DNA from 3 places in the Novosphingobium sp. GW821-FHT09E05 genome. Region 2 is predicted to be linked to each of the others. Evidence: riboswitches for the same ligand, from Rfam matches in the RefSeq annotation. Region 2 holds a riboswitch; each other region holds the start of a gene.
The links. Region 2 has a riboswitch for cobalamin ahead of cobW (cobalamin biosynthesis protein CobW). Riboswitches for the same ligand answer to the same signal wherever they lie in the genome.
Positions count from the first base shown of each region.

Region 1: it holds a riboswitch for cobalamin, as region 2 does, so the genes downstream of both, AC07M9_RS15665 (TonB-dependent receptor plug domain-containing protein) here and cobW (cobalamin biosynthesis protein CobW) in region 2, are expected to answer to the same signal.
Region 3: it holds a riboswitch for cobalamin, as region 2 does, so the genes downstream of both, AC07M9_RS03775 (TonB-dependent receptor plug domain-containing protein) here and cobW (cobalamin biosynthesis protein CobW) in region 2, are expected to answer to the same signal.

Region 1 covers NZ_JBWKOQ010000003.1:270,968-280,465, reverse strand. The annotation lists gene treF (alpha,alpha-trehalase TreF) at 1-181, shown strand, start outside; gene AC07M9_RS15675 (HoxN/HupN/NixA family nickel/cobalt transporter) at 106-1,173, opposite strand; gene AC07M9_RS15670 (PepSY domain-containing protein) at 1,170-2,669, opposite strand; gene AC07M9_RS15665 (TonB-dependent receptor plug domain-containing protein) at 2,681-4,654, opposite strand; cobalamin riboswitch at 4,826-5,069, opposite strand; gene AC07M9_RS15660 (nuclear transport factor 2 family protein) at 5,155-6,216, opposite strand; gene AC07M9_RS15655 (SDR family oxidoreductase) at 6,213-6,959, opposite strand; gene AC07M9_RS15650 (TonB-dependent receptor) at 7,046-9,316, opposite strand; gene AC07M9_RS15645 (aromatic ring-hydroxylating oxygenase subunit alpha) at 9,478-9,498, opposite strand, start outside.
Region 2 covers NZ_JBWKOQ010000003.1:384,533-394,030, forward strand. The annotation lists gene cobO (cob(I)yrinic acid a,c-diamide adenosyltransferase) at 1-386, opposite strand, end outside; gene cobN (cobaltochelatase subunit CobN) at 388-4,116, opposite strand; gene cobW (cobalamin biosynthesis protein CobW) at 4,361-5,410, opposite strand; cobalamin riboswitch at 5,600-5,838, opposite strand; gene AC07M9_RS16135 (ABCB family ABC transporter ATP-binding protein/permease) at 6,029-7,849, opposite strand; gene AC07M9_RS16140 (SDR family NAD(P)-dependent oxidoreductase) at 7,930-8,628, opposite strand; gene yaaA (peroxide stress protein YaaA) at 8,625-9,377, opposite strand; gene AC07M9_RS16150 (aspartyl protease family protein) at 9,430-9,498, opposite strand, start outside.
Region 3 covers NZ_JBWKOQ010000001.1:801,711-811,208, forward strand. The annotation lists gene AC07M9_RS03750 (2-oxoglutarate dehydrogenase E1 component) at 1-775, opposite strand, end outside; gene sucD (succinate--CoA ligase subunit alpha) at 976-1,866, opposite strand; gene mdh (malate dehydrogenase) at 1,998-2,960, opposite strand; gene AC07M9_RS03765 (hypothetical protein) at 3,423-3,767, opposite strand; gene AC07M9_RS03770 (cell wall hydrolase) at 3,917-5,167, opposite strand; cobalamin riboswitch at 5,346-5,533, shown strand; gene AC07M9_RS03775 (TonB-dependent receptor plug domain-containing protein) at 5,638-7,497, shown strand; gene AC07M9_RS03780 (ABC transporter substrate-binding protein) at 7,686-8,624, shown strand; gene AC07M9_RS03785 (FecCD family ABC transporter permease) at 8,621-9,498, shown strand, end outside.

The sequences.
Region 1 (9,498 bases), 110 kb from region 2:
GCCTGGTGGGGGCGGCGAATATCCGCTGCAGGACGGCTTTGGCTGGACCAACGGTGTCGCCAGCGCCATCCTCGAGCGCTATCCCGATATCGTCTCCTCCGGCGATCAGGCACCTACGTCGGCGGCGGCCGAAGGTGATGCCCGCACCACGTCCATCCCGTCGAAGCCCCCCCAGCGGTAGATCGCATAGCTGATGACCCAGCATGCGATGAATATGCCGATGATGAGGAACCCGAGCATGTTGAAGTGCTCCGACAGGGCGCTCGCGGCTTCCCAGGGGCCGCCGCGCAGCGCGAACCTGTCGGCCAGCAGCGCTGCGGTCTGGATCGAGCCGATGACCAAGGCCACGAGCACCGAGATCGAGGTGATTGTGATGTTGTAGTAGAGCTTGCGAATAGGCTTCACGAACGCCCATTCGTAGGCGCCCAGCATGATCACGCCATCGGCCGTGTCGATCAGCGCCATCCCCACCGCAAACAGCGCCGGGAAGACAAGCAGCGTGGACAGCGACACCCCGTCCGCCGCATGGGCGCCGGACAGCCCGAGAATCGCCACTTCCGTAGCTGTGTCGAAGCCGAGGCCGAACAGGAAGCCCAGCGGCGCCATGTGCCAGCTCTTGCTCACCAGTTTGAACACGGGGCGGAAGAGGCGCGCCAGCAAGCCGCGGCCCGCCAGCAGCATGTCGAGGTCCTCCTCGGCATAAGTCCCGCCCCGGCGCACCTGCTGGAAGCGGGTCCAGACGCCTTGCAGGATCACCAGGTTCATGATCGCGATGGCGAACAGGAAGCCGGCGGAAACCACCGTTGCGATGACGCCGCCAGCCTGGCCGAACGCTTCGAAATCGGTAAGAGACCCCGCGGCGAGCGCGATGGTGGTCGCGGCGAGCAGCACGATCGCCGAATGCCCGATGGCGAACCACAGGCCCACGGTGATCGGGCGCTGGCCATCCTGCATGAGCTTGCGGGTAACGTTGTCGATCGCCGCGATATGATCGGCATCGACGGCGTGGCGCAGCCCCAGGCTCCACGCCAGCAATGCCGTACCGAGCATCAGCGCGTCGCCATGGAACGCGCTGAACGCCCAGGCCCACGCGGCGGCGTTCGCCACCAGCAGGACCGCGAACAGGCCGAGGATGCGCGGGCGGCGGCGGGTACTGGCGGAGGATCGGTTCATGCGGTGGCTCCCTGGGTAACGAGCGTTTTCTGGCGGCGGCGGCGATTGCGCGATCGCCGCAGGTCGCGGCGGACTTTCTGGATGCCCATCCATGTGCCGGTGCCGCAAACGAGCGTGACCATAGCGAGCAGCGGCAAGAGCACCAGATCCCACAGCGGCCGCGCGCGAAGACCCGGCAGGTCGAGGCTGTGGAGGCCGTTCATCAGCCAGCGGAAACGCCGGCCATTGACGTCGAAGCCACGGATCAGACGCCCGGTCGCAGGGTCAATGTAGAGGCGCGTCGCCTGCGCGTCGGCGAGCACCGCGCGCCATACCGGGAACGGCGCGGGGTTATGGTGGGGGTAGTAATAGGCGTCCGGCTGCTGAAGCAATTGCAGTGACGCCACTGACGGCCCGTCGGCGAGCGCGACGCGCAGTTCCGTATCACGCAGCGGGGAAGGCTTCCCTTCCGCGTCGATGCGGCGCCGGGCGCCATCGGCGGTCACCAGCGCGAGGAAAGTCCTGTCGCCGAGCGGCGCTGCCTCGATCCGCACGGTACCGGGCGGCAGCTCGCCGACGTTGGCGAGGCCCTTGCGCAACTCCCCCCAGCGCAGCGGTCCCGACAGTCTTTCACGCTCGGCAAAACCCGCCATGCTGTCGAGCAAGCCCCAGGGGTTCATCGACAACAGGCCGCTCGCAACCCAGGTCAGCGTGAGAATGCCGAAGACCAGCCCGGCCATGTGATGCCACCACCACAGTCCGCGATAAGGCGAACCCAGCCTTCCCTCGCGGTTGCGCCGCAGCCGGACCAGCCCGATCCACAGGCCCGTCACCGTCAGGAAACAGCCGAGCAGCGAGGCCCAGATCACCACCTGCGACCACAGCGCACCATTCTGCCGCAGCAACGTGGGATAAAGCCAGTGCGGCACTGCGCCCAGCCATCCCCAGAAGCGCTCCGCCCGCGTGGTCTGCTGCACCACCTCACCCGACCCGGCGACATAGGCGGTGGCACCGCCCGCATAGTCGATCCGCCAGAGCGGCTGATGACGCCGCGCGGTCTGCACGGTCCATTGGTCGATCGCGACCGGCGTCGCGGACAGCGCTGCCCCGTCGATGGCGAAGCGGGCCCCGAACGAGCGGCCCTGCGCCAGCGCGGCCTCGCGGGACAGCGGCTCGACCGCGCGACCGGAGGCGAGGTCGATATTCTCCGGCGTCGCCCGCATCTGCGCGATGGGCCGCGCCGGATCGAGGGCCGGGGTCACGCGCAGGACCGCGCGTTCCCCGAGCCGCTCGATCCGCGCCGAGGACAAGGCCGTGTCGTCGGCGAGCCCAAGGTGGGTCCAGTCCACCCCGGCCGGCAGCCGCAGGGGCGCCAGCCCCCGCAACTGCTCGGCCGGCTGCAAGCGGGGATAGGGCGAGTAGATCATGACGAAGCCGGACAGGCACCAGACCGTCATGACGACGCCGACGATGATCCCTAGCCAGCGGTGGAGGAAAAGGATCGGACGCAAGGTCATCGCCCCCTCCCTCAGAACGCCAGGCCGTAGCTCATCCGCAGCGTCCGGGGCACGCCGCGCACGGAGTAGAGGAAGCGCCCGCTGCCGTTGTCGCGCGGCGCCGATCCCAGGCCCGAGGCGTAGTCCTTGTCGAACAGGTTCTCGATGTTCACGCCGAAGCGGTGACGGCGTGCGTCGCCGTCGGGGTAGATATGCAGCCCCGCGTCGACGACGAGGTACTGGCCGTAGTTGCGCCGCCCGAAGCCGGAAACCGTCCGCCAGGTGTCACCCACCCAGTTGACCGAGACGTTGGCGCCGAACGGGATCTCGGTCGGGCGCCAGGCGATGCCGCCGCGTGCGAGATGTTCGGGCGTACGGTCGCGCTGGAGGTCCGAGCCGGAATTGCGCGAGCGGGTGTAGGTGTAGCTTGCCGAAAGCTCCCACCCGTCGCCAATCTTGGCGCCAAGCTGCAGTTCGGCGCCGCGCACGTTCACCTTCTTATCGACGTTGGTGTAGATGCCGTCAGGATAGGCCGGATCGTTATAGTCGATGTCGATCAGGTTATCGATGCGCCGCGCGAAAGCCGTCGCCTGCCACGTCAAGGTTCCGCCCGCGAACCGGCCGCCGATGCTGACGTTGACGCCCAGGCTTTCCTCAGGCTCGAGGTTCGGGTTGCCCTTCTCGCAGCACGGATCGATCTGGTAGAGCTGGGACGCGCTGGGGAGCAGGAATGAGGTTCCGCCGTTGGCCTCAAGATAGAGGTCCTCGCTCAGGTCGAAGCGGCCCGAGACGTTCCAGACCGTCTTCTTCGATCCGCTGCCGTCATTGTAGCGCAGCCCCGCCGACAGGCGCGCGCGGTCCGACAGGTCGTCGGTGGTGCGCACCTGCAGTACGCCGGCCTGGACCTTCTCCTTTGTCTTGCCGATCAGCAGGACGTCGTCGCGGCCCTTGAAGTTCTGGAAGTCGTAGCCGACGAGGTACTCCAGCCCGCTATGCGGCCGCAGCTTGACCACGGCGCTGCCGCCGAAGTCCTTGTAGCCCCAATAGGTCCCGGCCGGGTAGATCACCACCGGCTCGCCGGTCGCCAGGTCGTTGCGGATCTGGACGTAGGCGGTGTTCCAGTCGTGGTAGTAGCCCTTGAGGAAGAACTGCACCGTCTCGCTGCCGACGTAGTCGAGGCGGATGCTGGCGATCTCCTCGTTGCGGTCGTTGCGGCTTTCGCGCACGCGGATCGCGGAGAGGTTGTCGAGCTTGGCCTCGGTGTGCTGGTACTGCAGGTTCAGCAGCAGATCGGAATTGAAGTCGTACTGGTACTTGCCGCCGATCGACCACAGGTCGTAGCCACGCTTGCGGTCGGTCGCACTGGGCTCCATCTCGCTGTAGGGCCGGTAGCCTTCCGACCTGTTGTGCGACCCCCAGGCGACGAAGCGATGCCTGCCCAGGCTACCCCGGACGTAGCCGTCGACATTGGTGCCCGCCCGGCTGTCGACCTGAGCGTTGACCTGACCGCCGAACTCGTCGCTGAACGAACGGGTTACCACGTTGATGACGCCTGCTGCCGCCTGCGTGCCATAGAAGAGGCTCTCGCCGCCCTTCAGCACCTCGATCCGCTCGACCATGCTGGCGGGCAGCGTGTCGTTGGGCGAGGTGCCGCCGTAGAGGCGGTTGTTGATGCGGATGCCGTCCACGGTCCACAGCACGTCCTGCGTACGCGATCCCTGCATCGAGACGTCGACGTAGCTGAACGGCCCGTTGCCCGGCATGACGTAGAGCCCCGGCACCGTCTGCAGCGCCGCCGCCACATCGACTGCGCCCCGGTCGTCGATATCCTGCTCGCTGACCTGATAGAGGTCGCTACCGTAGCGGCTGAGTTCCTGCGGCAGCGTCTCCTCGACGCTCTTGCCGGTGACGATGATGGAATCCGCGTCCTCTTCGGCCATGGCCACGGAGGGCGCGAGCAGGAGGACGACGGCAAGCGCCGTGTGCGAAACGTATCGTGATTGCATTGCAAAAAGCCCCGTCGGCGCCAGCGAAACTGACGAGGGCTTCCGCGCGAACGGCCGGTCCACGCGCCGGACGGACGCCATGAGCGCCCGGCACATGTGCCGGTGCGGCCCTCGCCGCACATGCGTCGCTCAGACGGAGTTCCGTGCCGCGGCCATCCCCTGGACCAAGGCAAGAGCGACCATGCGCGGGCAGGTCTCCTGGCTCACGGGTCACTGCGTCGATGCACGGCCTTCCCAGGCCTCGCATGACTTAGCGTCCGGCCCAGTGGCTGGCGGCGTGGAACCTTGTCCCGCCGCACATGTGCATCGCGCTCGCCGCTTACAGTTGCAGGGACAGCCTCGGATTCGGACAATCAAGCCCTCACCGTGTTCCCTATTAAGCCCCTTTCGGGGCACCAGCGCGATCTTGCCGAAGTACTGTTGGGCACTTCGACTGCGAGCGCCTTAGACAGAGGATGGCGCAACTGCAAGACGTTCGATGGCTTGGCATCGTGGAGGAGTCACCTGCCCATGAAGGCGTAGACCGGATCTCCCTGCCCCCGGCAGCCATGGAGGTCGAGGGCGCCGTACATGCCGCCCGTCATGTCGCGCGTGCTGGGTTCCGTGCGCGACCAGTCGAGCACGAAGGTACGCTCCGCGATCGCCCAGCGGTCGGCACGGCGCTCGAAGCGGTCGACGTAGCGGCCGCCGGTGAGGGTGTCGTTTCCGTCGCGGCCGGTCGAGACGGCGATGACGTAAGTCTCGCCCACGGCGCCGTCACCCTCCACCTCGATCCACTGGTTGGCGATGGAGTGGAAGGTCTGCTCATAGCTTTGCTCGACGAGCGCACAGATCGCCTTGGCGAAATCGCGACCGCTGCCGTTGAAGGCCCCGCTGACCACGCTCGCATCGTCGTGAAACACGTTCCCCAGCAAGGCGCCATCGGCCCGGTCCACCCCCCGGCAATAGGCCATCGTGATATCGGCAATCTGTTGGCGCGCAATCACGGCGTCGATCATGTTCGCGTCATGGCTCATCGGCTCGGCTCCTTTTGTCCTGTTCTTCGCGCGCGCCTGCGTGAGCAGCGCGATCCCGGCGTCGGCGGCGCCGTGCCCGCCTATCGGTACCTGATGGTCAAGCCCGCCGAGGCCGGGCAGAGCGTTCCCGCCGATCCAGTTCACATTGGTGTCGAGAACATAAGTGCGGTGGCTCAGTCGCCATTCGCCGCCCCGCCGCTCGTGGCGGTCGAGGTAGCGGCCACAGATAAGGTGCTGGGTGGCCGGCCCCGCTTCTCCCGCACTCGAGGCATAGGCCATGACGTAGCTTTCCGAGGCAGCGCGGTCGCCGTCGAGTTCAATCCCCATCTGCGCGGTGCGGTGGAGCGTCACCGGCCCGGCCTTCTGCGCGCCCGTCAGCATTGCCGCGAAATCGCGCGCGGTGCCTTCGAAGAAGCGGTAATCGACGGTGGCGTCATCGTGGTAGCACCCCGCCAACAAGCCCTTATCCGCGCGGTCGACAGCGCGGCTGTGGCCCGCCAGGACGTTGGCGATGGCCTGGACATCTGCAACCTGACCGATGTTCATCCCACCGTCTCCCCGTTGTCTATGACGATGTGGGTCCCGGTGATCTGCCGCGATTCCTCGGAGGCGAGGAACAGGACGAGGTTGGCCACGTCCTCCGGACTGCCCTGCCCATGCGCGTTGACTTGGTCGAGCCCGGCGTTGTCCTGTGGCAATTGCGCGAGCGCGGCCTGCGTCATCGGTGTGTCGTGCGCGCCGGGCGCGATGGCATTGACGCGGATGCGGTAGCCCTGTTCGATGCAGTGCACCGCCACGCTGCGGGTGAGCGCCAGGATGCCCGCCTTCGCCGCGCTGTAGGCCGGGATCGCGCTGATGCCCTTGAGCGCCGCGACCGAGGCGACGTTGACGATCGAGCCGCCGCCGCCCTTGGTCATGTGCGGCAGTGCCGACTTGCAGCCCAGGAAGCAGCCCTCGACCATTATCTGCATCTGCAGGCGGAAGGTGTCGAGATCGCAGTCCTCGACATTGCCGAAGCGCACGAGGCCGGCGTTGTTGACCAACACATCGAGCCTGCCGAAGTGCGCCACGGTCTGTTCGACCACCGCGCGCCACTGCGCCTCGTCGCGCACGTCGTGCTCGAGGAACAGCGCGCCCGGGATCGAGGCGGCGACCGCGCGGCCAAGGTCGGCCTGGAGGTCGGTGATGACGACCTGCGCGCCCTCCGCCGCCAGCAACCGCGCGTCGGCGGCGCCGAGCCCGGAAGCGCCGCCGGTGATGAGGGCGACTTTGCCTGCTACGCGGTTCATGATCGTGTCTTTCGTGAAGGTTCGGGCGCAATATCCCCCTCGCTCGTCATTCCCGCGCAGGCGGGAACGACGAAGAAAGGTTGGCATCAGAAGTCGAAGCTGGCCGAGGCGCCGAACTGGCGCGGCGGGGCGTAGCCGGCGATGCCGCCGTAGCCGGGCGAATCGTAGACCGTCGACAGGTAGCGGGAGTCGAGCAGGTTGGTCGCCCACAGCCCCACCGACCAAGCGCCGCCGTCGGGCTTGTAGGTGAGCGAGGCGTCGACCAAGTGCGTCGGCTGGATCTTCGAGCGCGGGGTGTCGAGGATCGCCGTGTAATACTTCGAACTGGTGTAGGTGTAGGACACGTCGCTGACGAGGTCCGCGCCGTTGCCGAGCGGGATCACGAAATTGGCCCCGAAGCTGGCGTTCCATTTCGGCGCGTTCTGCAGGCGATAGCCCGAAAGGTCGAGCGCGGCCCCCGTGAGCGCGTCGGTATAGGGGAAGTCCTTGTACTTGGCATCGAGGTAGGCGAGCGAGGCGCGCAGCGTCATGCCGTCGACCGGGGCGGCCGTGGTCTCGAGCTCGAAGCCCTTGATCTCGGACTTGCCGGCGTTGAGGATGCGGTTGCCCTGCGTGGACGTGTCGGTGTCAAAGTAGATCTGCGCGACCTGCATGTCGCGGTAGTTGGTGTAGAAGCCGGTCAGGTTGACCCGCAGGCGACGGTCGAGGAGGTCGGCCTTGATGCCCGCCTCGAAGGTGTCGACCTTCTCGGGATCGAACGGCGTGGCGCCATCCGCCGGGACGCCGACGCGCTGGGTGAAGCCGCCCGACTTGAAGCCGCGCGCCCAGCTGGCATAGACCAGCGTGTGGTCGGCCAGCTCGTAGTCGGCGCCCAGTTTCCAGCCGACGTTGTTCCAGCTCTTGCGCCCGCCGGTGGTGAAGCTGTCGATCACCGTGTTGCCCTCTCCGGTGTAGTTCGAGCCGGCCGGATCACCGATGCTGGTGGTCAGGCTGGGCGTGGCCGCGGTGCGCTCGTGCGAGTAGCGGATGCCCGCCTGCAGCTTGAGCCGGTCGGTCGCCTGCCAGTAGGCCTGCGCGAAGCCGGAGATCGAGTAGTTGTCCTGGTCCTGCAGGTTGGTCTGGAGCAGGCCCGGTGCGGCGAACTGCAGGCGATAGGCCTGGATGTGGTCGTAGTGGTCCTTGAGGTAGAAGCCGCCAACCAGCACGTTCAGGGTGTCAGTCAGCTCCAGGTTGGTGCGCAGTTCCTGGCTGAACTGCCAGCCTTCGGTGCGGCGATAGGTGTCGTTGAGGAACAGCGGGGTGCCATCCTGGTCGGTATATTCGCGCAGTTCGAAGTGCTTGTAGCCGGTGATCGAAGTCCAGTCGCCCAGCCCGGTGCTGCGCCAGTTCATCGTCAGTGTGCCCGAGTACGTGTCCATGTTGGACATGTCGGGTACCGAGTTGTTGGCGCTGTAGTACTTGTCGGGCGCCGCGCACTGGCCGCCGCCGGCGCAGGGGCTGACGTACATGCCCTGCGTGCCCGGCGCGACGTAGATCGCCTCGCCCGCATAGGCGCCGCTGATGATGATCGGCGCGCCGTTGCGCGCGTTGACGTATTCGCCCTGGAGCGTCGCGTCGAAGTTCGAACCGGGCGTGAAGCGCAGGTAGGCGCGCACCGCATCGAGGTTCTTGCTGCCCATGTCGGAGCCGTCGACGACGTTGGTGACCCAGCCCTTGCGCTCGGTGTGGATGCCCGCGACCTTCAGCGAGAGCACGTCCTTGACCAGCGGCGCCTCGACCGAGCCGGTCAGGTCAAAGCGGTTGTAGTTGCCGTAGACCGCCTTGGCGTGGCCGCCGAACTCGCCGGTCGACTGCGCGGTGACGACGTTGATGACGCCGCCGGTGGTGTTGGCGCCGAACAGGGTGCCCTGCGGTCCGCGCAGCACTTCGATGCGGTCGATGTCGTAGAGGTCGAGCAGCGCGCCCATCGAGAAGAACTGCGGTACCCCGTCGACCACGATCGACACGGTGTTGCCGGCATAGGGGTCGGGCTCGATCACGCCGATGCCGCGCACGGTGAACACGGCGCTCTGCGGGGTGTTGGCGAAGTTGTCGATCTGGACGTTGGGAATCTGGCCCTGCAGCGCCTGGAGTGAGGTGCCCTGCGTCGCCGCCAGCGCCTCGCCGCCGATCGCTGTGATCGAGATCGGCACGTCCTGCAGGTTCTCGGACTTCTTCTGCGCGGTGACGACGATCTCCTGGATGCCGCCGATCTGCTCCGCTTCCTGCGGCGCCTCCTGTGCCAGGGCCGATTGCGATACCATCAGCGCGGCGGCGCCCAGGGCAAGGCGTGAACTGTCGTTGAGCCAGGTCTTCATGCGTCGTCTCCCACTCGTTCTGTTATTTTTGTCGTCCTGTCGCCGGCACACGCCGACCCGTTCGCGATCGCGCATCGCATCGCGGCGATTTTCGTGCATCGACCAAGCCTGTCAGGTTCGCTCAGGCTCTTTCATCGTGAACCGTCCGCCCCGGCCGGGGGCTAGCGCCGTCCTTCGAGGTA
Region 2 (9,498 bases):
ACCATGTCGTAGGCCGGGTCCTCGATCATCCGCCTGACCTCCTCCCACGCTTCGCGGGCGAGGGCGATGTCGCGGGGGCGGTCCTGGGTGTTCCAGGTGAAGCCCTCGCCCATCGGCTTGAACTCGACGTTGGCGGGGAAGGCGTCGAAGACGACCTTCTCGCCGGTGGTCATCGCACCCTTGACGAACTGCACGACGCCGACCTTCTTGCCGTGCCCGATGGCGCGCACCACCATGCCGAGCGCGGCGGTGGTCTTGCCTTTGCCCTTGCCGGTGTGGACGATCAGCAGGCCCTTCTCGACGGTCTTGGCCGCCATGATCTTGTCGTGGGCGGCCTGCTTCTTCTTCATCTTCTCGGCGTGGCGTTCGTCGGTGCGTTCGGCCATTCTACTCTCCTGCAAGCTGGGCGAGCAGGACGCCCGCACTGTTCGATTTCGGTTTCCACAAGCCCCGTTCCAGCGCCTCGGCAAGCCGGGCGGCGGTTTCGCGCAGCGCCGCCGGGTTGGCGTCCTGCATGAAGGCGCGGACCGCCTCGTCCTCGATGAAGGCGGCGTGGACGGCGTCGAAATGGTGGTCCTTCACCGCATGCGTCGTGGCGGCGAAGGCGAAGAGGTAGTCGACCGACGCGGCGATCTCGAACGCGCCCTTGTAGCCGTGGCGCATGACGCCCGCGATCCACTTGGGATTGGTGACGCGGGCGCGCACGACGCGGCCGATCTCGTCCTCCAGCGTGCGGATTACCGGGCGTTCGGGGCGCGAGTGGTCGTTGTGATAGGACACGACCTTGCGGCCCTTCAGATGCTCGACCGCCGCGGCGATGCCGCCTTCGAACTGGTAGTAGTCGTCGCTGTCGAGCAGGTCGTGCTCGCGGTTGTCCTGGTTCTGGACCACCGCGTCGGCCTGCGTCAGACGGGCGGCGAACAGCTCGCGCTCGGCCTCGCCCTCGACGCCCGCGCCGTAGGCGTAGCTGCCCCAGTCGAGGTAGATCTCGGCGAGGTCGGCGCGGTCGTGCCACAGCTTCTCGTCGATCATCGCCTGGAGCCCGGCACCGTAGGCCCCCGGCTTCGAGCCGAAGACGCGGGCCCCGGCCCGGCGCGCGGCCAGTTCGGGGCTCTGGCCCTGCGCTTCGAGCCCTGCGACCTCCTCGCGGTGGCGTTCGGCGGCGGGGTTGTCGCCCTCGGGTTCGCCCAGCGCCATGACGGCGCGGGCGGCGCTGTCGATCAGGTCCATCTGTTCGGGGAAGGCATCGCGGAAGAAGCCCGAGACGCGCAGGGTCACGTCCACGCGCGGGCGGCGCAGTTCGGCGACGGTCATGATCTCGAAGCCGGTCACGCGGCCCGAGGTCCACTCCCAGCGCGGCCGCACGCCCATCAGCGCGAGGGCCTGCGCGATGTCGTCGCCGCCGGTGCGCATGTTGGCGGTGCCCCAGGCCGAGAGCGCCATGGCGCGCGGGTATTCGCCCTCGCGTTGGAGGTAGTCCTCGACCAGCAGCTGCGCCGACTTGAAGCCGAGGTCCCAGGCGACGGCCGTGGGCACCGCGCGGGTGTCCACCGAGTAGAAGTTGCGGCCGGTGGGCAGCACTTCGGGGCGGCCCCGGGTGGGGGCGCCGGAGGGGCCGGGCATCACGAAGCGGCCGTCGAGCCCGGCGAGCAGGGCGGCGGTTTCGGCTTGGCCGCAGGCGTCGACGCGCGGGGCGAGGTTGTCGACGATCTCGGCGAGGACGGCTGCAGTTCGGCTGCCGGCCGGCTGATAGGGTGAAAGCGAATCCGCCCACTCCGCCGCCAGCAGTTCCAGCCGCTCCACCGTATCGCCCAGCGTCCGCCACGGATCGTCGGACACCGCCGCCAGCATCGCCGGTCGCGCGCCGTCCCATGGATCGCCCATCCGGCAGTCGAGCGGATCGAACGCCAGAGCGAAATCCTCCGCCATCGCCCGCAGCAGCGAGGCCTGCCCGGGCCGGTCATACCCGCGCGGCGTCCGCGCCAAAGCCACCAGCAGGTCGCGCCGCAGCCGGCCCTCGGGCGAGTGGCCGAAAACGTGCAGCCCGTCGCGGATCTGCATTTCCTTCAGATCGCACAGGTAGTTGTCGATTGCGGAGAGGGCATCGTCGCCGTCCCCCGTCGCCCCGGCGTCCTGGTCCAGTCCGTTGCCGCGCGCGAGGTCGAGGATGTCGCGCCGCAGCCTCTCCAGTCGGCGCGGGTCCATGCCGGCGGCGAGGTAGTATTCGTCGACCAGCGCCTCAAGCTGCTTGAGCGGCCCGTAGCTTTCGGCGCGGGTGAGGGGCGGCGTCAGGTGGTCGATCACCACCGCGCCGATGCGGCGCTTGGCCTGCGTGCCCTCGCCGGGGTCGTTGACGATGAAAGGGTAGAGCTGCGGCACCGGCCCGGCGCAGATCTCCGGGAAGCAGTCGGCGGAGAGCGATATCGCCTTGCCCGGCAGCCATTCGAGATTGCCGTGCTTGCCGACATGCATCAGCGCCTGCGCGCCGAACTGCCTGTCCAGCCAGACGTGGAAAGCGAGATAGGCGTGGGGAGGGGGCAGCGCCGGGTCGTGGTAGCTGGCCTTGGGGTCGATGTTGTACCCGCGCGCCGGCTGCACCGCGAGCGCGACGTTGCCGAAGCGGTGGACGGCGAGGCGGAACGCGCCCTCGCGCACGAAGGGGTCGGCCTCGGGCTCGCCCCAGCGTTCGAGCATGGCGGCGCGGGCGGCCTCGGGGACCTGTGCGAAGGCGGCGCGGTAGTCGGCGAGGGGGAGGGCGATCTCTCCGGGCCGGTCCAGCGAGGTGAGGTCGTTGGTCACGCCGCCGGTCATCAGCGCCATGAGCGCCGCGCCGTCCTGCGGAGCGTTGCCGACGTCGTAGCCCGCCGCCCGCAAGGATGCGAGGATCGAGGCGGCGCTGGCGGGGGTGTCGAGGCCGACGCCGTTGCCGATCCGCCCGTCGCGGTTGGGATAGTTGGCGAGCACCAGCGCGACCTTCCGCTCGGGCGCGGGGGTGCGGCGCAGGCGGGCCCAGTTGGCGGCGAGGTCGGCGGCGAAGGCCACGCGGTCCGGCGCGACCTTGGGGACGACGATGCCGCACTGGGTCACTTCGTCGAAGCGCTCGGCGGCCTTGAAGGCGACGGCGCGGGTGAAGATGCGGCCATCCACCTCGGGCAGCGCCACGTTCATGGCGAGGTCGCGGGGGCCAAGGCCGCGCGCGGCGGCGCGCCAGTCGGCCTCCTCGACGCCCGCGAAGGCGACCTGGAGGATCGGGCAGTCGGCGCGCTCCAGTATGCCGGGGGTGCGCGGCTCGCCCGAGGAGGAGGAGGCGAAGCTGGTGGCGTTGATGACCACGTCGGGGGCGATCCCGGCCATCAGCCCGCCGAGCCAGTCGATCGCGAAAGGCTCGCGCAGCGCCCGGACGTGGACGGCGGCGACGTTGAGGCCGCGCGCTTCCAGCGCGGCGACCATGGCGTCCACCGCGTCGAGCGTACCGGCGATCATCAGCGCGCGGTAGAACACCAGCAGCGCGACCGGGGCATCCGGCTTCCAGCGCGCGTGAAGATCGGCGAGGCCGGGGCGATCCACGCCGGGGATGTAGAGCCCGGCATCGGCGACGGGCACCGGGTCGTCGGGCTGGCCGCAGTCGTCGCCGATGATCCGCGCTGCGGTGCGCAGGAACGAGAGGGCGTTGGCGGTGCCGCCCTGGCGCAGGTAGTCGCGCAAGTGCTCGACCTGGGCGGCGGGCAGCGTGCAGGCGCGGTCGAGCGCGGGGTCGTCCTCCCGCCCGTCGGCGATGGCGGCGAAGGCGATGCCGCGTTCGCGCGCCACGGCGGCGATCTCGTCGATGCCGTAGGGCCAGTAGCTCTTGCCGCCGAGGAGGACGACGCAGACGAACCTGGCGTGGGCGATCACCTTCTCGACGTAGAGGTCGATCGAGTAGGGGTGCTTGAGCTGCAACAGGTTCGCTAACCGCACGCTAATGCCACCTTGCGGCAACTGCGCGGCGGCCTTGGCGAAGCAGGCGAGCTCGCTGTCCGCCACCGTCAGGATGACGATGTCGCCCGGCGGCTGGTCGAGGTCGATGGCCTCCTCGCCGTTGGTGATGGTGCCGGGGGTGGCGGAGAGCAGGTGCATCAGGCGGGGTTTCGCATGGCGGCAGTGTCCCGGTTTGTGCGCGCCACGCGCACGGTACGGGCGGCCCACCTCCCGCTACCCGAGAGAAGGATGCTCGCACCCCACACCCCGTCGCCCCCGTGAAGGCGGGGGCCCCGCTTCCCTTCCGCCCCGCTCGAAGGAACAAGCGGGGTCCCCGCCTGCGCGGGGACGACGGGGTTTTGTGGGATGGGGTGGGGCGGGATGGGCATCGGCATCGGCTCGTTCAGACCGTCACCGCACCGAGAACGTCGGCCAATCCTGCCTCGATGGCGGCGCGGTCGAGGCCCTTCTGGCCGATCACCACCAGCTGCGTGCGGCGCGGTTCGCCGGGCTTCCAGGCGCGGTCGTAGAAGTGCTGGATACGCGGGCCGACGGCCTGCACGATGAGGCGGCTGGGCTTGCCCGCGACCGCGACCATGCCCTTGATGCGCAGCACGTCGTGCGCGGCGATCAGCGTGGCCATCTGCGCAACCAGCGCGTCGAGGTCGGCCACGTCACCGCCCGAGGCGACGAAGCTGTCGAAGTCGTCGTGGTCGTGGCCTTCGTCGAGGCCGTCGATATGCGACTTGCGGCTGTCGAGGTCGTCCTCGGCCGCCGCGGTGATGCCGAGCAGGGCGGCGATGTCGACCGCGCCGTGGTCGGCGTGGATGATCTTGACGCCGGGACGGGTCTCGGCCCCGACCAGCCCTTCGACATGGGCCAGCGCCTCGGCATCGACGAGGTCGGTCTTGTTGAGCACGACCATGTCAGCGCATCCGAGCTGCTCTTCGAACAGCTCTTCGAGCGGGCTGTCGTGGTCGAGGTTGGGGTCGGCGGCCCGGGCGGCGGCCAGCGCGACCTCGTCGGTGGCGAAGCGGCCGGCCGCCACGGCATCGGCGTCGATCAGCGCGATGACGCCGTCGACGGTCGCGCGGGTGCGGATGTCGGGCCACTGGAAGGCCTTCACCAGCGGCTTGGGCAGGGCGAGGCCGGAGGTCTCGATGATGATGTGCTCGGGCGGGTTGGGCCGGTCGAGCAGCTTCATCATGGTGGGCAGGAAATCGTCGGCGACGGTGCAGCAGATGCAGCCGTTGGCCAGTTCGACGATGTCGTCCTCGGGGCAGGCCTCGTCGTTGCAGCCCTTCACCAGTTCGCTGTCGACGCCGACGTCGCCGAACTCGTTGATGATGAGAGCGATGCGGCGGCCGCCCGCGTTCTGCAGCAGGTGGCGCACGAGCGTGGTCTTGCCCGCTCCCAGGAAGCCGGTGATGACGGTGGTGGGCACTTTGCTCAATGGTCTTCTCCCCGCGCCGGGCGACTTCTGCACGGCGGGGCGTCCCATCGATCGGGCGATCGACGACCCGGCACGCGCGTCGGGCAGGCGCGAGGACGCCCGGCGCGTTGTGCCGATGCGGCCCCGGCCGCATGACGAACGTCGCTCAGACGGAAGTACCGTGCCGTGACCATCCCCTGGACCAAGGCAAGAGCGACCAGAACGCCGGCAGGTCTCCTGGCTCGCGGGTCAGGGCTTGATGCACGCCTTCCCAGGCCCCGCATGACTTAGCGTCCGGCCCAGTGGCTGCTTCCCCGGCTGGGGGAAACGATGTGCATCGCGCTCGCCGCTTACAGTTGCAGGGACAGCTGCGGAGTTGGGTGGTGAACCACCCGCACCGCCTTCCCGTTTTAAGCCTCTTTCGAGGCACCGGCGCGATCTTCGAAACCGGCGCGTTAACGCCGGTCCGAGGGCGGCAATAGGGGGATTTTTGCGGTGTGCCAATCGGAAGATTGCGGGCGACGTGGTCAGCGTCGGGCCGATCGGGGGGGCGGCCATCTGCTCGCCAGATATGAGGGAGCGGCGGGGAGTGATGCGTCGGGACCGCCTGTCGTGAAGTGCGATTCCCGTGGGCGGCGCCTATTCCGCCGCCTCGATCATCGCCTCGGCCTCGGCGGCCTGGCGCGACCACATCTCGGTGTAGAGGCCTTCGCGGCGCAGGAGCTGCGCATGGCTGCCGCTCTCCACCAGCCGGCCTTCGTTCAGCACCAGGATCTTGTCCGCATCGGCGATGGTGGACAGCCGGTGTGCGATGGACAGCGAGGTACGGTGTTCGGCGACGCGGTGGAGGGTGGCGAGGATGTCCTGCTCGGTCCGCGTGTCGAGCGCGCTGGTGGCCTCGTCGAGCACGAGGATCGGCGGGTTCTTGACGAGGGTGCGGGCGATGGCGACGCGCTGCTTCTCGCCGCCCGAGAGCTTGAGGCCGCGCTCGCCCACTTCGGTGGCGAAGCCCTTGGGCAGGCGGGCGATCAGGCTGGTCAGCGCGGCGCCCTGCGCGGCGGCCTCGATCTCCTCGAGGCTGGCGCCGTCGCGGCCGTAGCCGATGTTGTAGCCGATGGTGTCGTTGAACAGCACCGAATCCTGCGGCACGATGCCGATCGCGGCCCGCAGGCTTGACTGCGTGACCTCGCGGATGTCCTGCCCGTCGATCAGGATCCGGCCCGAAAGCGGGTCGTAGAAGCGGAACAGCAGCCGCGCGAGCGTGGACTTGCCCGCGCCCGAGGGGCCGACCACCGCGAAGGCCTGTCCGGCGGGCACCTCGAACGACAGCCCGTGCAGGATCGTGCGGTCGGGATCGTAGCCGAACACCACCTCGTCGAACACGATCGAGGGCTGGCGGATCACCAGCGCCGGCGCGCCGGGCGCGTCGGGCACTTCGACCTGGGTGTCGAGCAGGCGGAACATCTCCGCCATGTCGATCAGGCCCTGCCGGATGGTGCGGTAGACCATGCCCAGCATGTCGAGCGGGCGGAACAGCTGCGTCAGGTAGGTCTGCACGAAGACCAATTGGCCCGCCGTGTACTGGCCGCGGTACCAGCCCCAGACCGTCCACGCGAGCGCACCCGCCATCAGCAGCGTGACCACGACGCCCTGGACGATGTTGAGCAGCCCGAGCGAGTTCTCACTCTTCACCGCCGCCACCGCATAGGCGCGGGTGGCCTGCGCGTAGCGAGCCTCCTCACGCGCCTCGGCGGAGAAGTACTTCACCGTCTCGTAGTTCAGCAGCGAATCCACCGCGCGCGACAGCGCCTGCCCATCTAGCCGGTTCATCTGCTCGCGCAGCTTGGTCCGCCACTCGGTGATCGTGCGCGTGACCCAGATATAGGCCGCGACGGCCAAGGCGGTGGCGAGTACGAGCCCGATGCCAAAGTTGATGTAGAAGATCACCGCGACGACCAGCAGCTGCAGGATGGTCGGGGCGATGTTGAACAGCATGAAATAGAGCATCGTGTCGATGCTCTTGGTCCCGCGCTCGATGGTCTTGGTGACCTCGCCGGTGCGCCGCGCGAGGTGGAAGCGCAGGCTCAGGCGGTGGAGCTGGCCGAACACGTTCTCCGCCAGCGCCCGCGTCGCGTCCTGGCCGACCCGCTCGAACACGATGTTGCGCAGGTTGTCGAAAACCGTCTGCAGGAGCCGCCCGGCCGAGTAGGCCAGCACCGTCAGCATCGCCAGCTGGACCATCTTGGGCCCAGTGGCGCCCATCAGGTCGACCGCCCACTTCATCAGATACGGCAGCACCAACTGCGTGCCCGTCGAGAGCAGGATGAACACGCAGGCCCACACGATCCGCCACCGCAGTCCGGCGTCGTCGCGCGGCCAGAGGTACGGCATGAAGCGCAGAAGCGTGCGCCAGCCGTCGTGGCGGGCGTTGGAATCGGGTACGGCTGTATCGGGAGGCATCGTTGCTATTTAGGGATCGGCGCGGTTTAAGGAAGTGTCCGCTGCAACAATCCGGCAACGGCGCCAAAGACCCGCCATGATCAGAACGGGATTTCGGTGCCTTCGTAGTCGAACAGCTTGCCGCTGTCGGGCACTTTGAATTCCTCGATCACGTCAAGCAGCTGCAGGGCGGCGCGCTCGGCGTCGAACAGGCGGCCCGGCTGGACGGCGCCCTGGAACGGGCGCGACAGGTCGGTATCGACCGTGCCGGGATGCAGGGTGACGACGATCGAGCGGTCGTTGCGGCGGCGCTCCTCGATCGCGAGGCCCCGCACCAGCATGTTGAGCGCGGCCTTCGACGCGCGGTAGCCGTGCCATCCGCCGAGCCGGTTGTCGCTGATCGAGCCGACACGCGCGGACAGGGCGGCGAACACCGTTCGGCCGGTGCGGGGCATGATGGGGAGGAAATGCTTCGCCACCAGCGCCGGGCCGATCGCGTTGACGGCGTAGACCCGCGCCAGCCACTCCGGGTCGAGATCGCGCAATGCCTTTTCGGGGCCATGCTCGCCCGCATGGAGCAGGCCTGTCGCGACGATCACCAGCGTCGGTGCGGGCCCCTTGGCGACATGCGCGGCGGCGGCGGCGATGCTCGCTTCATCGAGCAGGTCGAGGTGCTGCGTGCCACTGCGCGAACGGGCGAAGCCGTGGACAATGTCGAAAGCGCCTTCCTCGACCAGCGCTGCCTCGAACGCACCGCCGATCCCGCCGGACGCGCCGATGACCACTGCTGCTGCGCTCATGTGCGGGTGAAACGCCAGCGATCGGGCTCGCTCTCGGCCGCGTCGAAGCGGTAGCCGTCGCTGTCGAAGCCGCGCATGGCGTCGACGTCGGTGATGTGATGCTCGCACAGCCAGCGCGCCATCATGCCGCGCGCGCGCTTCGCATTGAAGCTGATGAACCGCGGACCGTCGGGTCCGGGCTCGCGGAACTCGACCTCGATCACACGCAAACCTTGGAGCCTGCCCTTCACGGCCGCGAAGTATTCCTGGCTGGCGAGATTGAGGATGACGCCCGAACCCTCCTCGGCAACCTGCTCTCGCAGAACGGCTGCGATACGGTCGCCCCACCAGTCGGTCAGGCTCTTGTGGCGCGGTGCCCAGCGGGTGCCCATTTCCAGACGGTAGGGCCGGATCCCGTCGAGCGGCCGGAGCAACCCGTAGAGACCCGATAGCATCCGCACATGGTCCTGGGCGAAGGCGACGCCCGCATCGTTCAGCGTATGCGCCTCGAAGCCCGTGTATACATCACCGGCGAAGGCGAACAGGGCCTGCCGCTCGGGCAGCTCGGCGAAATCGCGGAAGCGGTCGGCGTTGAGCTTGGCGAGACGCGGCGAGATGTGCATCAGCTCGGACAAGCGTTTCTGCGAAAGGTTGGCGGCCGACTTGGCAAGGCCGCGCGCCTCCTCGGCAAAATGCGGGGGCGTCACGTCAAGTGGCGGCAGGACGCGCTCGAAGTCGAGTGTCTTGGCGGGTGAGAGCAGGGCGATCATGGCGCGGCGGTAGCGACGGGCGCCGCCGGCGTCAAACGGCCGCCGCTGCGTTTCAGTCCACCTTGCCGATGTCGAGCAGGACCTTGCGCGACGAGAAGTCGATGGCGACGCGCTTGAACGC
Region 3 (9,498 bases), on a different contig from region 2:
CGAGGACGTTCGCGAGCACGTTCAGGCGGCCGCGATGGGCCATGCCGTAGACGATTTCCTTCACGCCGAGCTGGCCGCCGTACTTGATGACGGCCTCCAGCGCGGGGATCATCGATTCGCCGCCGTCGAGGCCGAAGCGCTTGGTGCCGACGTACTTCTTGCCGAGGAACTTCTCGTACTGCTCGCCGCGCACGACGGCCGAGAGGATCGCCTTCTTGCCCTCGGGCGTGAATTCGATTTCCTTGTTCGCGCCTTCCATGCGTTCCTGGAGGAAGCGGCGCTCCTCGGTGTCGGCGATGTGCATGTACTCGAGGCCGACCTTGCCGCAGTAGTTGGCGCGCAGGATCTGCACGATCTCGCGCACGGTCGCCCATTCGAGGCCGAGGGTGCCGCCGACATAGACCTTGCGGTCCTGCGCAGCGCCGACGAAGCCATGGTATTCCGGGGTCAGGTCGGCCGGCAGCTTGCGCTGGTTGAGGCCGAGCGGGTCGAGGTCCGCCGCAAGGTGACCGCGCACGCGATATGTGCGGATCAGCGTCATTGCGCGGAAGGCATCGGCCGCCGCTTCGTCTATACGCGACTGATCGACCTTGGCGCCGCCCTTTTCGGCGGTTTTCTTGATCTCGGCCTTGAGCGCCGTGGGATCGAGGCCCTGGGTCCAGTCATCCTCGGCGTCGCCGCCGACGAGGGGCCAGGTGCCGCGCTGCCAGCTCGGGCCGGCTTGGGGCTCGTCGAGTCCCATGTCGGGGGTGAATTCGAAACTCTCGTCGCCCATAGGAATCACCTATCGCCACGCCGGACGGACTTGTCCCGGCGTTGTCCTGTGTTCGCGGAGCCGACGGTTCCCGGGGAGGAAGGACCGAAAGTCCGCTTGGGTATCATCGCGCCCAGGCCGCATGCCCGGCGCGTATCGTCGTAAGTGCCCGGCGGCGGCAGGGTTCCGAGGAACCCGCGCCGCGCGCCGGGCGCCTGAACTCAGGCGAGTTCCTTGAGGCGTTCCACAAGGGTTTCGCCGAGCAGCGAGGGCGAGGACGACACCTTGATGCCGGCTTCTTCCATCGCCGCGATCTTGTCTTCCGCGCCGCCCTGGCCGCCCGAGACGATCGCGCCCGCGTGGCCCATGCGGCGGCCCGGAGGCGCCGTGCGGCCGGCGATGAAGCCCGCCATGGGCTTCTTGCGGCCGCGCTTGGCTTCGTCCTTGAGGAACTGCGCCGCTTCTTCTTCGGCCGAACCGCCGATCTCGCCGATCATGATGATCGACTGGGTGGCGTCGTCGGCCAGGAACAGCTCGAGGACGTCGATGAAGTTCGTGCCGTTGACCGGGTCGCCGCCGATGCCGACTGCGGTGGTCTGGCCGAGGCCGGCGTTGGTGGTCTGGAACACGGCTTCATAGGTAAGCGTGCCCGAGCGCGAAACGACGCCCACCGAACCCTTGGAGAAGATCGAACCGGGCATGATGCCGATCTTGCACTCGCCGGGGGTCAGCACGCCGGGGCAGTTCGGGCCGATGAGGCGCGACTTGGAACCCGAGAGCGCGCGCTTGACGCGGACCATGTCGAGGACGGGGATGCCCTCGGTGATGCAGACGATCAGTTCCATCTCGGCGTCGATCGCCTCGAGGATCGAGTCGGCGGCGAACGGCGGCGGAACGTAGATGCAGGTGGCCGAGGCGCCGGTGGCGTGCTTGGCTTCGGCGACCGTGTTGTAGTTGGGCAGGCCGATGTGGGTCGTGCCGCCCTTGCCGGGGGTGACGCCCGCGACCATCTGCGTGCCGTAGGCGAGCGCCTGCTCGGTGTGGAACGTGCCGGTCGCGCCGGTCATGCCCTGCGTGATGACCTTGGTGTTCTTGTCAATGAGGATCGACATCGATTCCTACCTCTTCCGTCATCCCGGCAAAGGCCGGGATCCAGTGAAAACAACGGCCGGGGGCCAGTTAAAAACTTTGCCTCCGCCGCCGTCCCGGAAAGCCGGGGCGACGGCGGAGGCGAATAGCAGTCTTAAGCGAGCGAGCCGTCGATGGCCTTGCAGGCCACCAGCAGTTCCTTGACCGCGTCGATCGAGACCTGGAGGCCGGCCTTGGCCTGCTCGGTCAGTTCGATCTCGATGACCTGCTCGACGCCGCCGGCGCCGATCACGACGGGCACGCCGACGTAGAGGTTGTCGACGCCGTACTGGCCGGTCAGGTTCGCGGCGCAGGGCAGGATGCGCTTCTGGTCGCCGAGGTACGATTCAGCCATGGCGATCGCCGAGGCGGCGGGCGCGTAGAAGGCCGAGCCGGTCTTCAACAGGCCGACGATCTCGCCGCCGCCGTTGGCGGTGCGCTTGACGATGGCGTCCATGCGCTCCTGCGTGGAGCGGCCCATCTTGATGAGGTCAGGAACCGGGATGCCCTTGATCGTCGAGTACTCGACGACGGGGACCATGGTGTCGCCGTGGCCGCCCAGGACGAAGCTGGTGACGTCACGGACCGAGACGCCGAATTCCCAGGCGAGGAAGGTCGAGAAGCGCGCCGAGTCGAGCACGCCGGCCATGCCGACGACCTTGTTGTGCGGGAGCCCCGAGAATTCGCGCAGCGCCCAGACCATCGCGTCGAGCGGGTTGGTGATGCAGATCACGAAAGCGTCGGGCGCGTTGGCGGCGATGCCTTCGCCGACCGACTTCATCACCTTGAGGTTGATGCCCAGCAGGTCGTCGCGGCTCATGCCAGGCTTGCGGGCCACACCGGCGGTGACGATGATGACGTCGGCGCCGGCGATGTCGGTGTAGTCGTTGGTGCCCGTGATGGCGGCGTCGAAGCCTTCGACCGGGCCGCACTGCGACAGGTCGAGCGCCTTGCCCTGCGGCAGGCCTTCCGCGACGTCGAACAGGACGATATCGCCCAGTTCCTTCTGCGCGGCGAGGTGAGCGAGAGTGCCACCGATGTTGCCTGCGCCGATGAGGGCAATCTTCTTACGAGCCATGATCCGTGCTTGTCCTTCCCAGTGGCGGGATTGTCCGGACTTCAAGGCGGCCTGCTTTCAATCCCGCAGAAGGCAGGCGCCGGGTTTGCGGAGCCGGCCCTACGCCCCCATCGGCGACATTGCAACCGACAAAGGGTTGCTGACATGCGGATGACGGCACTTTTAACTGATAATAGTTCGCAATTGCAATAGAGGCCGTAATCGGCGGAAAATCGGCCCTCTTTTCGAGCTGCAAAGGGGAGCGTGCGCGCCACGGACTCTGCGAAAGAGATTTCGGGCATCGCGGGGGAGGAGGCAAGCCCTCCCGGATGCGACTCGTCGAAAGCCGGATACGGGTGGGCTGGTCGTTCAGGTCGAGAGGTCCGCCATGCCTTTTCCGATCAAGCATCCGTCGCCCCCGCGAAGGCGGGGACGACGGGGGTTGGTGGGGCCGGAATGCAGGCGCCCAAAGACCGGGAGGATTTACGCCCCGAGCCGGCGCTCCGCCGCCTGCGCCATGCGGCGGTCGAGGCTGCGGCAGATCTCGAGCCAGCGGGCGCTGGCCTCGGCGTCGCCCGAGGCGTGGGCGGCGAGCGCCTCGTCGCGGGCCTGGGTGGCGGCGGAGAGGCCGTGGCGGGCGAAGTGCATGAGCGCGGCGGCGAGGCCGGCGTCCAGCTCGGCCTCGGGCGCGCTGGGCACCGCGTGCAGCGCGAGGCGGCGCGGGCAGGGCGGATTGTCGTTGCCGGCGCCGAGCGGGGCGCCGAGGCACAGCGAACGCGAAATGGCCGGAGTTGTCCCGCCCCAGGCGGCGGCAAAACGGATGGTCATGTGCGATGGGCCTCTTTGTTCGGGGTCTTGGCGTGGCCCCTTCCTAGCAGGGAAGGGGCTAAGCCATCATGAGAGGACTTGGTTGCTTAAGTCTTGACCAAGACCCCTAGGGGGTTTCCCCGGTCTATCTCTTTGCAATCGATTGATTATCAATTCTGCGGGTTGGCTATCCAGCGCCCGGAGTTAGCATACTCGGCCTTGATGCCCTCCGAGGCGGGCAGGTTCTGCGCGCGGTAGAGGGCGTCCCCGCCGCGCTGGGTGACTGCGGTGGAATAGACCGGCGCGGGGGCGGTGGCGGTGGCGGCCTGCGGGGCCGGGGCGGCGATCGCCCGGGTCTCGACGAGGCCGAAGGCGCGCTGCACCGCCAGCGGGTCGAGCGCGGCGGTGGTGTCGGCGCTGTCGTCGCGGCGGTGCGGGGCGGCCACCGGCTCGCCGCCGAGGTAGGCGTAGCGGAAGGTCGCCGGACTGCCCGCCGCGCCGCGCAAAGCGTAGAACCGGTGCGCGCCGATGGTGCCGAGGTAATTGAGGCTCGGCGCCCAGTAGGGGCTGACCTGGACCGTGTGGTAATGGGTGGCGAGGCCGACCGGCGCGTAGACGTAGCCCGCCAGCGCGGCGCGGGCGACGGCCTCGGCGCGGTCCCAGAACAGGCGCTGCGGGCGGCGGGCCAGCGCGCCGTCGCAGGTGAACGAGAACTGGCAGCCGGTCGAGCGCTCGGAGCCCTGGTAGACGACGCCGCACACGGTCTTGGGATAGCTGGGGTGGGCGACGCGGTTGAGCACCACCTGCGCCACCGCGCGCTGGCCGGCGTCGGCTTCGCTCGCGGCTTCGTAGTAGATCGCGGCGGTCAGGCACTGCAGCGCGCGGCTGCGGTCGACGCCTGAGTTGTCGATGCGGAAGGCGCGGGCGATCGGGCCGGGGCCGGAAACCGCGTCGTCGGCGTCGGAGTGGATGCCCTCGCCCACGCGCAGGGGGGCGACCTCGCTGTCGAGGTAATAGAACGCCGAGCCGGGGAAGCTGGCGCCCGCCTGCTCGAAGGGCATCGGCGCGACCGGGGTGTCCTGCGTCCCCGCGTCGGCGATGGCGAAGCGGTCGGGCGCGGCGAAGGCGGGCAGCGCCACGGCGGCGAGCGCGGCGACGCCGAGCGTCCAGCGGCGATGGAGCTTCAGCGGGTGGCGGCCGATGCCGTGCGCGCGGCGGGCAAAACGGCCCGAAAAGTCGCGCGGGCGTTCCCAGCCATCGAATCCGCGCGCGTCCGCCGGAGCGGCCGGGAGTTCGGAAAAGGCGGCGGCTGGGGGCACTCGGTTCCTGTCAAAGCATGGGCGCAGTTCGGCAGCACCGGGCCTAGCTGCGCAAGCCGCGCGGCGCATCCCGCCATTCGTCGCCGTCCCGTTGCGGTACAGGGCGGGGCTCTACGCTTAAGGCCTTAAGAAATTGCCGATAGCCGTCATCCCGGCGAACGCCGGGACCGCCGGGCAGCCTTGAGGCAATGCACCGCCTGCATCCCTGCTCGGCTCGGTCAGCGATCCCTGCTCTCGCAGGGATGACGGTTCGCTTGCAAACCGTGCAACTCCGCACTATCGGCGCTCTCACGTCATGGGTGCCCGGTTTGCCGGGCCTAAGAGGGAAGCCGGCCGCAACTGCCGGCGCTGCCCCCGCAACTGTGACCGGAGAGCCCGTCTCCATCGCGCCACTGGCCTCATGGCTGGGAAGGCGGGGGCGGGCGATGATCCGGGAGCCAGGAGACCTGCCCAGGATGGTCGTTCCGCAGCCGGACGGGGTGTTCCGGGTGCAGCGGGTCCGCGTGCCATGAGGGGCGCGCGAGGCCTCCGCCATGAACGGCGAGACACGTTCAAGGTTCGGAGGACATATAATGAAGTACCTGTTTCTGCTCGGCACCGCGCTGGCGGCAAGCACTCCCGCGATGGCGCAGGAGGCCGGCGTGTTCGACGAGGGCGATCCCGCCGCCATCCGCATGGAGCGCGGCCAGATCGTCGTCACCGCCACCCGCGAGCCCACCCCCGTCACCCAGGTCGGGCAGTCGGTCAGCGTCGTCACCCGCGACCAGATCGAGCGTTTCCAGGCGACCAGCGCCACCGACGTGCTGGCGCGCATTCCCGGCGTCAGCGTCGTGCAGTCGGGCGGCTTCGGCCAGCCTTCCAGCGTCTTCGTCCGCGGCGCCGAGAACGCGCAGAGCCTGGTGCTGATCGACGGCGTGCGCATCAACGATCCGGGTGACGTCGGCGGCGGCTTCGACTTCGGCAACCTGACGATCGGCCAGTTCGACCGCGTCGAGATTGTGCGCGGATCGTCGGGCGTGCTGTGGGGCAGCCGCGCGATCGGCGGCGTCATCAACTTCATCACCGCACGGCCCACCGAGCAGTGGACCGCCCGCGCGCAGGCCGAATACGGCTGGCGCGACCGCCGGAACGTGAGCGCTTCCGCCGCCGGCCTCGTCGGCCCGGTAGGCCTGACGCTCGGCGGCAACTGGCTGAAGGGCGACGGTTACTCCGCCTTCAATGAGCGCCGAGGCGCCACCGAGAAGGACGGCTTCGAGAGCAAGTCGGCCAATGCGCGCGCGCAGGTCGAACTGGCGCAGGGCCTGTCGGTCGATGCCGGCGGCTTCTACACCAAGGGCGACTACGACTACGACAACACCGGCGCCGATGCGCTGAACGTGGGCCGCAAGCGGGACACGCTGGGCTATGCCAACGTGCGGTATTCGGGGCTGGAGGACCGGCTTTCGGCGCGGATCGGCTACGGCATCAACGACACCAACCGCGTGTCGGACGACGCCGTGTTCGGCCCCTACGAGACCAACGGCCGCACCGAGCGCTTCGAAGGCCAGCTGTCCTTCGCCCCGATCGAGATGGCCAGCGTCCAGCTGGGCGCCGAGACCGAGAAGCAGAAGTTCGACGACAACTACGGCTCGAAGGACAGCACCTCGCTCGACAGCTACTACGGCAACCTCACGGTGCGTCCGCTGACGGGCCTCACGCTGAACGGCGGCCTGCGCTACGACGACCACGAGGACTTCGGCCACAGGACCACCTTCGCCGCCAACGGCGCCTGGGTGCTGGGCGAGGGCGACGAGGCCCCGATCCTGCGCGCCAGCTACGGCGAGGGCTTCAAGGCGCCTTCGCTCTACCAGCTCTACAGCAACGCCGGCTTCCGCGCGCTCGATCCCGAGACCTCCAAGAGCTGGGATGCCGGCGTGGAACTGCCCTTCGCGCAGGGAACCGGTGCCTTCACGGTGACTTACTTCGACAGGAAGACCAAAAACCTGATCGACTACGACCTGACGCAGTTCAACTACTACAACGTCGGGCGCGCACGGGCGCAGGGCGTGGAACTGGGCATGCAGGTCACCAACTGGGAAGGCTTCGACGTCAACATCGCCGCCACCTACCTAGACGCGACCAACGAGCTGACCGGTGACCGCCTTGCCCGCCGGCCGCGCACCAACCTTTACGCCAGCATCGACAAGGCGTGGGAGCTGGGCCTCAAGCTGGGCGCGGACCTGCGGGTCGGCGGCGGTCGCTATGACGACACCGCGAACACGCAGTACGTCGGCGGCCATGTCGTCGCCGGCCTGCGCGCGGCCTTCGCCGTCACCGGGAACGTCGAGGTCTACGGCCGGGTCGAGAACCTGTTCGACGAGCACTACGAAACGGTGCGGACCTACGGCACGCCCGGCCGTTCGGCCTACGCCGGCGTCCGCGTGAAGATGTGACGGCAGGGTCGGTCGCTACAGGGCCGACCCGGGCAGCCCTTCCCTCGGGGCAGGGGTCGTCGTTTCCGACCCGCACACCCACACCTCGTCATTCCCGCGAAGGCGGGAACCCATCTGATGGCCGGGCCACACGAAGCGACCTCAGATGGGTCCCCGCCTTCGCAGGGACGACGAAGATGGGGGCGGGGATGACCATGCGCCCCGTCGCCGCTCTGCTAGCTCTAACCCTCACCCTCACTCTCGCCGCCTGCGGGCCGGGCGCCCCCGTCGTCGATGCCGCGCGGCCGCGCATCGTCTCGCTCAACCCCTGCACCGACGCGGTGCTGGCCGAGGTGGCGTATCCCGGGCAGCTGCTGGCGATCTCGCACTACAGCCACGACCCGTCCGCGACTTCGATGGACATCGCCCGCGCGCGCCGGTTCGCGGCCGTGTCGGGCGCGGTCGAGGAGATCGCGGCGCTCAAGCCCGACGTTGTGGTGGCCAGCAGCTTCCTCTCGCCCACCACCGCGCAGGCGCTGCGCGATCTCGGCATGCGCGTGGTGCTGGAGCCGATCCCGTCCGACATGCCGCAGGCGCTGGAGCAGGTGCGCACGCTGGCGGCGCTGACCGGCAACCGCAAGGCGGGCGAGGCGCTGACCCGCCGCATGAACCTCGCGCTGGAAGCCGCCGCGCCCGCGCCCGGCGCCGCGCGCATTCCCGCGCTGGTCTGGCAGTCGGGCGGCATCGTCGCGGGGGAGCATACGCTCGTCGCCGACCTCATGGCGCGTTCCGGCTTCGTCAACGCCGCCGCCGCGCGCGGGCTGGCCCAGGCCGACTACCTGCCGCTCGAACGCGTGCTCGCCGATCCGCCGCGCGTGATCTTCACGGTCGGCTCCCCCGCCGCCGAGGAGGACCGGATGCTGCGCCATCCCGCGCTTGCGCACCTGACCGGCACGGCCCGCGCCCCGCTCGATGCCTCGCTGCTGTGGTGCGGCGGGCCGACCATCCCGCGCGCGGTGGCGCGGCTGGCGCAGGTTCGCGCGCAGATCGCCGGGCAGGCTTCGCCGCGCCCGGCGCCGCGAGCCGCGACAACCGCGCTGAGCCACGTCCATACCGTCAACCCGACCATCCCAGAGGCCCAGCCTTGAACCGACGCCTCATCCTGCTGCTGATCGCCGCGCTCGTGCTGGCGGTGCCGTTATCGCTGCTGGCCGGGCGCGTGTGGATCGACCCTTTCGCCCCTTCGACGCGCAATGCGATGCTGATCCTGTTCCAGCTGCGCCTGCCGCGCGCGGCGCTGGCGCTGGTGATCGGGGCGGGGCTGGGCGTCTCGGGTGCGGCGATGCAGGGGTACCTGCGCAATCCGCTCGCCGATCCGGGCCTGTTCGGCATCGCGCCGGGCGCGGCGCTCGGCGCGGTGCTGAGCTTCTGGACCGGCTATGCCGCCTCGGTCTGGCTGCTGCCGGTCTTCGCGCTGGTCGGGGCGGGCGGGGCGATGGCGCTGCTGGCGCTGATCGCCGGGCGCGAGGGCGGCGTGGCGCTGTTCACCATGGCCGGGCTGATGATCGCCAGCCTTGCCGGAGCACTCACCAGCCTGGCGATCAGCCTCTCGCCCACGCCCTTCGCGATGAGCGAGATCGTCACCTGGCTGATGGGCGCGCTGGCCGACCGTTCGTGGCGCGAGGTCGCCATCGCCGCGCCGCTCACGCTGGCGGGCGTGGCCGTGCTGCTGGCCTGCGGACGCGGGCTCGACGCGCTGACGCTGGGCGAGGTGGCCGCGCGCTCGCTCGGGCTCGACCCGCGCCGTCTGCAGGGGCTGATGATCGTCGGCGTCGGCCTCACCGTCGGCGCGGGCGTGGCGGTGGCGGGGGTGATCGGCTTCGTCGGGCTGATGGTGCCGCATCTGGTCCGTCCGCTGACCGACCGGCGGCCGTCCTCGCTCATGGTGCCAAGCGCGCTGGCGGGCGCGCTGCTGCTGCTTATCGCCGACTGCGCGTGCCGGGTGCTGCCGCTCACCGGCGG